Methylobacterium mesophilicum SR1.6/6: one gene and its partner. The protein of the gene in region 1 interacts with the protein of each later gene in a pairwise test. Links are inferred from orthologs where the notes say so. Each region holds a gene or a part of one and is shown in the gene's direction. Other genes may lie near its edges.

Evidence for each region. The genes of interacting proteins can lie anywhere in the genome.
Region 2: the proteins of MMSR116_RS19355 (region 1) and ndk interact in binary tests that used the Escherichia coli proteins (3 or more experiments, as listed by UniProt). The link is inferred for Methylobacterium mesophilicum SR1.6/6 from one-to-one orthologs.

Annotation. Positions count from the first base shown.
Region 1 is NZ_CP043538.1:4,029,900-4,035,280, reverse strand. Bases 1-2,757 are described here. They hold MMSR116_RS19355 (uracil-DNA glycosylase), read left to right. Parts: upstream 1-912; coding sequence 913-1,602; downstream 1,603-2,757. Other genes in these bases: MMSR116_RS19345 (AMP-dependent synthetase), read left to right, coding at 2,355-2,747; MMSR116_RS19350 (hypothetical protein), read right to left, coding at 1,616-2,014; hemH (ferrochelatase), read right to left, coding at 1-609. In the rest of the region: MMSR116_RS19340 (disulfide bond formation protein B), read right to left, coding at 2,767-3,327; MMSR116_RS31410 (DUF5993 family protein), read right to left, coding at 3,341-3,496; MMSR116_RS19335 (enoyl-CoA hydratase), read left to right, coding at 3,679-4,497; MMSR116_RS19330 (hypothetical protein), read left to right, coding at 4,627-4,935; MMSR116_RS19325 (phospholipase D-like domain-containing protein), read left to right, coding at 5,002-5,381. UniProt on the Escherichia coli protein: Excises uracil residues from the DNA which can arise as a result of misincorporation of dUMP residues by DNA polymerase or due to deamination of cytosine.
Region 2 is NZ_CP043538.1:3,407,906-3,413,313, forward strand. What follows is about bases 1,782-4,565. They hold ndk (nucleoside-diphosphate kinase), read left to right. Parts: upstream 1,782-2,854; coding sequence 2,855-3,277; downstream 3,278-4,565. Other genes in these bases: MMSR116_RS16275 (glutathione S-transferase N-terminal domain-containing protein), read left to right, coding at 1,782-2,115; MMSR116_RS16280 (DUF2147 domain-containing protein), read right to left, coding at 2,123-2,587; MMSR116_RS16290 (hypothetical protein), read left to right, coding at 3,444-3,809; purN (phosphoribosylglycinamide formyltransferase), read right to left, coding at 3,952-4,565. In the rest of the region: MMSR116_RS16265 (FUSC family protein), read right to left, coding at 1-838; MMSR116_RS16270 (hypothetical protein), read right to left, coding at 961-1,239; more of MMSR116_RS16275, read left to right, coding at 1,480-1,781; more of purN, read right to left, coding at 4,566-4,602; purM (phosphoribosylformylglycinamidine cyclo-ligase), read right to left, coding at 4,602-5,408. UniProt on the Escherichia coli protein: Major role in the synthesis of nucleoside triphosphates other than ATP. The ATP gamma phosphate is transferred to the NDP beta phosphate via a ping-pong mechanism, using a phosphorylated active-site intermediate.

The DNA of each region.
Region 1 (5,381 bases):
GTAGACCGGGTCGTCGTGGTAAGGCGGCGAGACCCGCACCGTCGGCTGCCAGCGCATGTCCATCAGGGCGCGGAAGGCCTGATCACAGGCCGTGGCCGAGGTGGCGGCGGCGTATTGCGGGTAGAGCGGCACCAGCAGTATGCGATCGCAGCCCTGGTCGAGCAGCGCCTGAATCCGGCCGGCGACCTCGGGCTTGCCGTAGCGCATCGCCCAATCGACCACGACCGAATCGCCCATGGCCGCCTGGAGGCGGTCGCACTGGCCGCGGGTGATGGTCTTGAGCGGTCCCTCGTTCAACGCATTGTTCCAGACGCTCGCGTAGTCGCGACCCTTCGGCCCGGGGCGCTTCGTCAGGATGATCAGATTGAGGAGCGGCCACCAGATCAGCCGCGGCACCTCGATGACCCGCCGGTCCGACAGGAACTCCTTGAGGTACCGGCGCATGGGCCAGTAGCTCGTGCACTCCGGCGTGCCGAGGTTCATCAGCAGCACGCCGACACGGCCCCACGCGACCTTTGGGTGGTCGCCCGGCAGGGTGTCGGCCGCGGGCTTGAGCGGAGCGAGGGGCCGGCCATTCGCCAGCGCGGCGGGTTCGACGCGTTCGTTCATGGCAGCGTTCCGGCGCCGCGCGCCGAGTCCTTCCTCTGGCTTCAGATATCCGGGGGCCGGCGCACGCGCTTGGGCCTTGACCGGAGGCTTACCCCTGTCGGTGCGCTTCCATGTAGGGTGCGATGCCGCCCCGCGAAGACCGGACGCGACATGCCGCACCGCGGTCAGCCGAACACGCGACCCCTGTCCCTAATCACGGGCGGCGGCGGGCCGCAACCACGGCCGCTCTGCCGCTGCCACGACGCTGCTATGAGGCTGCTCCGGCGCCGCCTATCTCGGTCCGGGATCAGACCGCGAGACCCGATGACCGCCACCCCCGTCGCCGACGCACTCTCCGCCTTCCGCGCCTCCGGATCGCCCTGGCTCGCGCTGCCGTTCTTCGGGGGTGGGCAGGCCGATGCCGTGGCGGCGCGCGTCGACGCGCGGCTGGCGGCCGGTGCCCGCGTCCTGCCCGCGCCGGACCGGATCTTCCGCGCCCTCATCGAGACGCCCCTCCCCGCCGTACGCGCGGTGATCCTCGGTCAGGATCCCTATCCGACCCCGGGCGATGCCAACGGTCTCGCCTTCTCCTTCGTAGGATCCGGCCGCCTGCCCGCCTCGCTGAAGGTGATCCTGGCGGAAGCTGGGTCCGACCGGGCGGCGGGCGGTGACCTGACCGCCTGGGCGCGGCAGGGCGTGCTGCTCCTCAACAGCGCGCTCACCGTTGAGGCTGGCAAGGCGGGGGCGCATCTGCGCTACGGCTGGGCGGCGCTCACCGACGAGGCAGTCGCGGCGGTCTCTGCCCGGCCCGAACCCGCGGTGTTCCTGCTCTGGGGCGCCCAGGCCCGTGCCCGGGCAGCCCTCATCGATACGAGCCGCCACGGCGTGTTCGAGAGCGGTCACCCATCGCCGCTCAACCGCGCCCGGGATTTCCCGGGTTCGGATCCGTTCGGCCGGGCGAACCGCTGGCTCGCCGAGCACGGCGTCCGGCCGATCGACTGGCGCCTCGGCTAGACCCGGCGGTTCTTCACTGCGGCTTGGCATTGTCCGCGGGCTTTGCCGGGGCGCCATCCTGGCTCGCCGGCAGGAGCACATTCTTGGCCACCGTGCCCTCCGGCCCGTACTCGCCGGCCACCGCGATGCAGGCTTGGTCGCGGTTCTGCGCCATCTGGTTCGACATCAGCGTGAACATGGTCTGGACGCGGTTGCCGAAGGGGCCGCGCGGCTGAACATCCCCGATCTGGACGTTCTGCTTCGCGAGCAGCGCCTCGAACTGGTCGCTGCCGATCCGGTAGCCGCAGACGTTCGACGCGGCGAAGATGTAGGCGGCGAATTCCAGGGCGCGAGGGGCCGGCGCATTGCGGATCTGCGCCTGCGCCGGCAGGGCTGCGAGAATCAGGGCGGCAGAGAGAGCGACGTGGCGCATGCGCGGCAATTTCCTCGGTAGCGGGCAGTCACTGTCGGATTGCCTCGAACCGGCGGGAGATAGGCCGGTGTGAACCGCGTGCCAATGCGACCGAATTTGCCTGCAAACCGCGGTCCGCCGTTCACAAGCCGTTGGCCATAGCCGAAATCCTGGGCCGCCTGAGCGTCGAAATCGCGCCTGCGTTCCGCGCGCGGGCCAAGGTGAGACAGAGTGTTAACCCGCCCGCGTCACGCCAGGGACGAAGGTTTGTCCAGATCCAGGCGGTCTGCATCGCATGTACGGCGTCAATTCCTCCGTCAAATCTCCTCCGGCCTCCGTGTCACGGGAGATCGCCCAGCGCGTGCGGGGCGTCCTCACCGACCGACGGACCGGCGCGGCTGCGGCCACTCCGGCGATCTGTCCGCATCGCGTCGCCCGCTGGGCCTGCGGCGAGGGCCTGGGCGCCGGCACCGCTGTGGCGCTGCTGGTGCGGGACCTCGGACAGGCGGAGGCGATTCGCCTCGGACTCACTCGGATCGGCCTGCGCGTCGCGTGTCTCGACGGCGATCGCCGCGGCGCGGGGCTGGCCGAGAGCCTTGCCCTCTCCGGAGCGACGGTGGTCATCGTCGACACCGCCCTGGCCGAGGCTTATGCCGGGGCCATGGGCCGGCTCGTCACCTATCCGGCCGTGTGGTGGAACGGGCCCGGTGCGGACTTCGCCAGCCTCGACTTCGCCCTGGCCGAGCAGGAGTGAGACTGCCCTCCAGGCAGGGCTACCACTTCAGCCACGCGTCGAGCGCCTCGTAGCGGGCGGGATCGTCCGGGCAGAGGCCGCCACCGCATTCCGCCGCCGTAGAGGCGGCGTTGGCGAGGACGATGAGGACGAACAGCGCGAGGCAGGCCTTCCCGAAGGTTCCGCCGTCGTGCGCCAGCTGCGTTTCCGGCCGCACGCCGTCCTGCATCAGGAGGAGCAGGCCGACCACCGCGATCAGCGCCACGAAGGCGATGAGCGCGAGGGTGTAGAAATGAAGCCCCAGAAGCGTTGAGCCGTAGCCGCCGGTCCTGGGGACGATGTGCAGGGCGACCTGCCGGCTCGCCAGGACGATGCCGACCAGGGAACTCAAAATCGCCACGCCGTAGTGCGACGGCCGCGGTCCGAACCGGACGCTCAGCGCGAACCCGAGACCCGAGGCCGCGAATGCGGCGCGCTGGAGCAGGCAGAGCGGACAGGGCAGCTCGCCCAGCACGAATTGATAGCTGAACGCCACGAGGAGGATCGCGCAGCAGCCGAGCAGGCCGAGGGCGTTGAGCGTGCGCGCGTGAAGGGCCGCCATGACCTGCGTCCGTTCAGAAGTCGAGGTTGAGGGCCGAGGTGGCGTGCGCGGCGAACAGCGCGAGGGTGCCGATCAGCGAGACGAGCCAGAGGCCGATGGCGAGGCCGCGGCGACCCGCAAGGATCGCGGCGCCGCCCGCCGCCAGGCCGACGAATGGCAGGACCATCATGGATATCCCCTTCCCCTGCGCACGGCGAGCCGGGCACCCGCGCCGACTTGCTCGCTTGAGGATTTAAGCTTTCGTGAAGCTGGCGCGGCCCCGGACGGCATCGCTGCCGACCGGCCCGCATGTTACCGTCCTCTGAGAGACCGGTCCCGCAGCGTGGACGGGCCGGCGCCGGGAAAGGACCCATGATCGCAGCCCCAGCGGCCGTCCCGGATGTCTTGCCCGACCCGGCCGCCCCGATCCTGCTCCGAAGCGACGACGGCGGGGTTGCGACCCTCACCCTGAACCGTCCGGAGGCGCGAAACGCCCTGTCGATGGCGCTGATGAACGCCCTCCAGGAGCAGCTTGACGCCATCCGGCAGGATCCGGGCGTGCGCGTCGTGATCCTGCGTGGGGCCGGTCCGGCCTTCTGCGCCGGACACGACCTCAAGGAGATGCGCGCGGACCCGTCCCGCGCGGCGACCGAGGCGGTGTTCCGCACCTGCGCGCGTCTCATGCTGAGCCTGACACGCCTGCCGCAGCCGGTGATCGCCCGGGTCCACGGGATCGCGACCGCGGCCGGCTGCCAGCTCGTGGCCACCTGCGACCTGGCGATCTGCGCCGAGTCCGCGCGCTTCGCCACCCCGGGCGTGCAGATCGGCCTGTTCTGCTCGACCCCGATGGTCGCCCTGTCGCGGGCCGTGTCGCGCAAGGCCGCCCTGGAGATGCTGCTGGTCGGCGAGCCGATCGAGGCCGCCGAGGCCCTGCGGATCGGCCTCGTGAACCGCGTCGTGCCCGAGGCGGAACTCGATGCCGCGGTGGGCGCCCTCGCGGTCCGCATCGCCGGGAAGGCGCGGCGCGTCCTGGCGATCGGCAAGGAGGCCTTCGGCCGGCAGATCGAGATGGGCCTGGAGGAGGCCTACGGCTACACAGCCGAGGTGATGACCCGGAACATGATGATGGCCGACGCGCAGGAGGGAATCGACGCGTTCCTGGGCAAGCGCCCGCCCCGCTGGGAGCCGTGAGGCTTCCGGCTCTGACGCGATAGGACGCAGGCTCAAGCCGCCGGCTCGCGTAGGTTATGGCGTCGTCCTGCCCTAAGATGGAGGCTTCGTCCGATCCCGCCGGATATGGCACCCCTTGCGGAACGGCTGATGAGCACCATTGACCTGTTCGGTCTGACCGTAGCCTTCTACGGCGCCATGCCGCCGCGCCGGCCGCAGCGCCCGGACCGCAATGGCGCCACCTGGGCGGCCGCCGTCGTGTTCGGCGGCGTCTGCCTCGCCACGATGGGGCCGATGATCACCATCTGGAGCTTCCACCGGCCCTACGCTGAGGCTAAGGCGCGCTGCATCGAGTCCGGCGGCCGGGTTCTCTATGCGGCGCTCGACGGTAGCGGCCCCTATCGCTGCGAGCGCCCGGCCAGCGTCGCGGCGGCGCGCCCGCTCAAGGCGGCGGATTAATCCGCGACGCCGCATCGATGTCGGGTATATCCGGCGCGCGCCTGACGCCAACCGGATGCCGAGACCTTGGAAAACGCGCTCCTTCGATGGGTCCAGTCGACCGCCCTGCTGCGGTCGGACGTCGAGGCTCTCATCGGCTTCGTGCTGGCCGTCGGCGTCACCCTGCATGCTCTGCTGCGCAAGCGTCGGGTCAGCGTGGCGGTGGGCTGGATCGGCCTCGCATGGCTGTCGCCGATCTTCGGCACCGCGCTCTACCTGACCTTCGGCATCAACCGCGTCTCGCGCCGCGCGAGGCGGCTACGGACCAAGCCCTCCGACGCGACGCAGCTGCCCGACACCGACGACGCCGTGGTGCCGGAAGCGCTCTGGCCCCTCGACCGTGCGATCCGGCGGATCACCGGCCTGCCGGCCTTCCAGGGCAATACCGTGCGGATGTTCCGCAACGG
Region 2 (5,408 bases), 620 kb from region 1 along the record:
CCGCGACGGCGGGGCTCGGGCTGCGCAGGCAGGCGGCCGCCGCGGCCACCGCGCGGATCGCCGCCGCCATGACGTAGAGCGCAGCGATGCAGCTGCGCGCCCCGGCGGCGCGGAAGGGCCCGTCGTCGAGTTCCCCCGCGATGGCGCTGGCATCGGCGCGCATCGGCGCGATGGTTCTGATCAGCGCGGCGGTGCGCCCCGGGCCGAGATCGCCAGCGGTGAGTGTCTCGCGAGCATAGGACCGCGTTCCGTCCCAGGCCGTCCGGAGTTGCGGCAGCAGCGACCGCCACGTGCTCGGCGACGCCAGCGCATCGTTGATGAAGGTGATGACGACGATCCCGAGCACGATCACCGCGACGCGGGAGACGGCAGCGTCGAAGGTTCCCTGCGGTTCGTCGATCTGGCCGAGGGCGATGATCGCCACGGTGTATCCGGATAGCATGGCGCCGTAGGCCCGGGTGTCCTGCAGGTACTGCGCGACGAAGACGCAGAGGCCGAGCCAGACCGTGAAGGAGAGGAGCAGGAGCACCCGGTCCTGCCCGAACAGCGCCATGACCAGGATCGACACGACGGCGCCGACGAGCGTGCCGAGGAGGCGATAGACGGCCTTGGAGATTGCCTGTCCCCGTTTTGGCTGCGCGAGGATCGCCACGCAGGTCGCGGCCGAGGAGGCGCTGTCGAGCTGGAGCCAGAAGGCAAGCGCCAGCGCCACCATCATGGCGAGCCAGATGCGCAGGGCAAAGGCCCAGGCCGCCGGCTTCGGCACCCAGGCGTCGAGGATCGCGATGACGCGATCCAGGATCGAGACCTGAGGCTGGGCGGACACGGCCTCAGCCATGCCCGGCCAGCCCGTGCTCGATGCACCGACGCGGCGCGGGTCGACCCATCATGACGGCACTCGCCAGCGATCCGTTTCCCGGCAGGAGCAACATCCGAGAAGCTCCGCGGTTCGAGACCGGCTCAGGCTTTGTCGTTGCCCTTCAGGCGCTTGTTGCACTTGCTCCAGAACTGAGGCCATTTCGGCCCCTGCGCGGTCTTCTGCGCGTCGGGCAGTCCCCGCCACTCGGCACCGCACTTCTTCTGGCGCTCGCGGGCGGCGGTCTGGCCCGGGCTCGGCTGCTTCGCGGCCGGCGCCTCGGTTGCCGCGGGGGTCTTCGCGGGGGCCTCCTTGGCGAGAACGGGCTGCATGACGAGGAGCGGCACGGACAGGGCCGCGATCCTGACGAGTCTGTTGATCATCGAAGCTTCCCCCTTCGGCGTCGCGACGACGCCCGGGCACCAGTCTCGCCGGTGCGGCGCAGCCGCGGCAAGTCGGCCCCGCGATCTGCCAACAGGCGGCGCGTCATATGTCGCAAACGTGAGACCTCCTCCGACGCTGCCCTTGAGCGCGGCCGGGAAATCGTCTTCACTGACAGGGTTGTCCGAGATCGGCGGAGGAACACCGCGTCGCCGATCGATCGGTCGAGGAGCAGGCAGAGCATGGCAGCGGTGTCCGGGCGGCCGATCGACGTCCATACCTGGAGCACGCCGAACGGTTGGAAGATCCCGATCATGCTGGAGGAGTGCGAACTCCCCTATCGGATCGTCCCGGTCGATATCGCCAAGAATGAGCAGTTCGCCCCGGATTTCCTGGCGATCTCACCCAACAACAAGATTCCCGCCATTGTCGATCCGGACGGTCCGGGCAGACGGCCGATCTCCATCTTCGAGTCGGGCGCGATCCTGCAGTATCTCGGCCGTAAGACCGGCCAATTCTACCCGGCGGATGAGCGCGCCCGGATCGTCGTGGACGAGTGGCTGTTCTGGCAGGTGGCGGGCTTCGGGCCGATGCTGGGGCAGACGCACCACTTCAAGATCTACGCGCCCGAGAAGGTGCCGTACGCCATCGACCGGTTCACCACCGAGGCCAAGCGCCTCTACGGTGTGCTGGAACGTCGGCTAGACGGTCGGGCCTACCTCGCCGACGACTACTCCATCGCCGACATCGCCACGTTCACCTGGGCGAAGCTCAACTTCAAGCAGGGCGTCGACATCAACACCCTGCCCAACGTCGCCCGATGGCTGGACAGCATTCTCGCGAGGCCGGCGGTGCAGCGCGGCCTCGCGGCGATCTGACGGACGCTCAGTTCTTGTTGGCGGCCTGCTGGTTCACGTCCGGAACCTTAGTCCAGGTCTGGGAGCCGCACAGGACCTTCAGCATGCAGCCGGACACGCTCAGTTCGGCATCGCTCTCGCGCTCAAGGCTGACCGTATAGATCTTGCCTTCCTCGATATTGTAGAGTTCGCCGGTGAATTTCTCATCATCCGGCTTCAGACCTTCGATGAGCTGCAGCCCGATCACCGGGCGAGCGCGCTTCTTCGGATCGGGATTCTTGAGGTCGGTGCGCGGGGCGCCGTTGTCGAAGGTCGGCGCCTTCAGCCAGACGACCTTCCCGCAGACGAGCTTCTGACCGGGACCGCAACGGTCGATCCGGATCTTGGCGCGGCCGTCGCCGGTGAGCCATGTGCCGGAAGGATCCTTGGCGGTGTCGGCGGCAGCGGCGGAGAGGCCGGCGAGCAGCAGGCCGGCGCTGAGAGCGAGTCGCATGGTTCGTCTCCGGAATTGGGGCGTCCCGGACGCCCTGAGGGGTGGACGAAGTTGATGGACGCCAGTGAGCCGCCGCATTCCGGCGATTTTTCGGCAGTGTTGCGGCAGCGCCACGGCCGCGCTTGTCCGGCATCGCCCAGTTGCGCGGCTTGAGGCACCGGGGGGCGCCCGCTATAAGCCCGGCGCCGAAGCGAAATTTTCGCTGCCGCGCCGCGTCCGGGATGCCGACGTGCCGCGCGCTTTTTCCACAGACAGACCGGACGCACCATGGCCACCGAGCGCACCTTCTCGATCCTGAAGCCCGACGCGACGCGGCGGAACCTGACTGGCGCGGTGAACGCCGTGATCGAGGAGGCGGGCCTGCGCATCGTCGGCCAGCGCCGCATCCGCATGACCAAGGCGCAGGCCGAGAAGTTCTACGAAGTGCACAAGGAGCGCCCGTTCTTCGGTGAGCTCGTCACCTTCATGACCTCCGGCCCGGTGGTGGTCCAGGTTCTCGAGGGCGAGAATGCCGTGGCCAAGTATCGCGAGGTCATGGGCGCCACGAACCCCGCTCAGGCCGCCGAGGGCACCATCCGCAAGAAGTTCGCCGAGTCGGTCGGCGAGAACACCGTCCACGGCTCGGACAGCGCCGAGAACGCCAAGATCGAGATCGCGCAGTTCTTCCAGGACTCCGACATCGCCGCTTGAGGCGTCGCACGGTGGCGGCCCGGGCACACCGGGCCGCCTTCATTTCGCAGTGCACCCGGCGCTGCGGTGAATGCCGCCGGGTGTGACCGGGCCGTCCTTGACGGGACGGAGCCCGGAAGAGTCCAACGGCTGAGCTTAGCCAATCTCAGCTCCGGACCAACCGACCATGACGATGCGCCGCCTGCCTCTGCTGATCGCGACCGGCCTGTTCGCCCTCGGCGCGACCGCTGCCCTCGCGGGCGGATCCTCGGCCCCGTTCCAGCAGTACGAGCCGGATCCGGCCCTCAAGACCGCCACCAAGGCCAACCTCGAAGGCCGCGTGCGTCATGCCTGCACCATCGTCCAGGCCCGCATGACCAGCGCCACCGAGGCCTCCCTGGAGCGGCCCTGCGGCTGCTACGCCCGCCAGACCCTGCGCAGCCTCGACGCGTCCGAGATCGAAGCCTACCGCACCACCGGCTATTTCAACGATTCCGCCCGGGCGAAGGCGCTCGCGGCGCTCGACAGCTGCAAGCTACAGCGCCCGGTCTGAGCACCTCAAGGCTGCGAGGTTCCGCCGACCGTTCTTGCGAGCGGCGCGAAGCAACCCAGCGCAGAGAAACGTCGGCGAGCGTGGCGGAGCGCGATTGCTTCGCTCCGCTCGCAAAGACCTGGGCACGCCGGTATGGCTGTCCTTACAGGCTGAACAGCACGCCGTCCGGCCCGTCGGCGTCGATCACGACCCGCCCGTCCTGCAGGCGGGCACCGCCGCCCGCCACCAGCGCGAGTACCGCTGGGTAGAGCCGGCGCTCCTGCACGATCACGCGGTCCGCGAGGCTTTCGGGATCATCATCCTGCCGAACCGGGATCGCGGCCTGGGCGACGATCGGGCCGGCGTCGAGCTCCGGCACGACGAAGTGGACCGTGCAGCCATGCAGGCGCACGCCCGCCTCCAGCGCCTGCCGATGCGTGTGCGTGCCCTTGAACAGCGGCAGGAGCGAGGGGTGGATGTTGAGCATCCGGCCCGCCCAGGACGCCACGAAGTCAGGCGTCAGGATCCGCATGAAGCCCGCGAGGCATACGAGGTCGACATCGGCCGCCTGCAGGGCGGCATCGAGGGCGGCGTCGAAGCCGGCACGGTCCGCGAAAGCCGTGTGGTCGATGGCCTGCGTCGGGATGCCAGCCGCGGCCGCACGCGCGAGTCCGGCGGCCTCCGGGCGGTTCGACAGGACCAGCACGATCTCGGCCGGGAAATCGGGGTGCCGCGCCGCCTCCAGCAGCGCCACCATGTTCGAGCCGCGCCCAGAGATCAGGATCGCCACGCGGGTCTTTCGGGCGGCCGCCATCAGAGGGCGAGGCGGCCGGTGAACGTCACGGGCTCGGAGCCGCGCGGCGTGATCCGGCCGAGCCGCACGGGCGTCTCGCCGGCCCGGGTCAGGGCCTCGTCGACGTCGTCCACTGCGTCGGCGGCGGCGATCACCACCATGCCGATCCCGCAATTGAACGTGCGCAGCATCTCAGCCTCGGCGACGCCGCCCGCGCGGGCGAGCCAGCCGAAGACCGGCGGCGGGGTCACCGCGTCGAGGTCGATGGCGATCCCGACATCGTCCGGCAGGACCCGCGGCAGGTTGTCGGGGAATCCGCCGCCGGTAATGTGGGCGAGCGCCCGGATGCCGTCCGTGGCGCCCAGCGCGGCGAGCAACGGCTTTACGTAGATCCGGGTCGGCTCCAGGAGCGCCTCGCCGAGGCTGCGCCCGGGCTCGAACGGGGCCGGATCATCCCAGCCGAGGCCGCTCTTGGCGACGATTCGCCGGACCAGCGAGAAGCCGTTGGAATGCACCCCGGAGGAGGGCAGGCCCAGCACCGCGTCGCCGGGGCGTATGCCCGGTCGCGGCAGCAGCGCGCCTCGCTCGGCGGCGCCCACCGAGAACCCAGCGAGGTCGTAGTCGGAGCCGTCGTAGAGGCCTGGCATCTCGGCCGTCTCGCCGCCGATCAGCGCGCAGCCCGCCTGCCGGCAACCGTCGGCGATGCCCCGCACGATATCGGCGCCGACACCCGGGACCAGCTTGCCGGTGGCGTAGTAGTCGAGGAAGAACAGCGGCTCGGCGCCCTGGACGATGATGTCGTTGACGCACATGGCCACGAGGTCGAT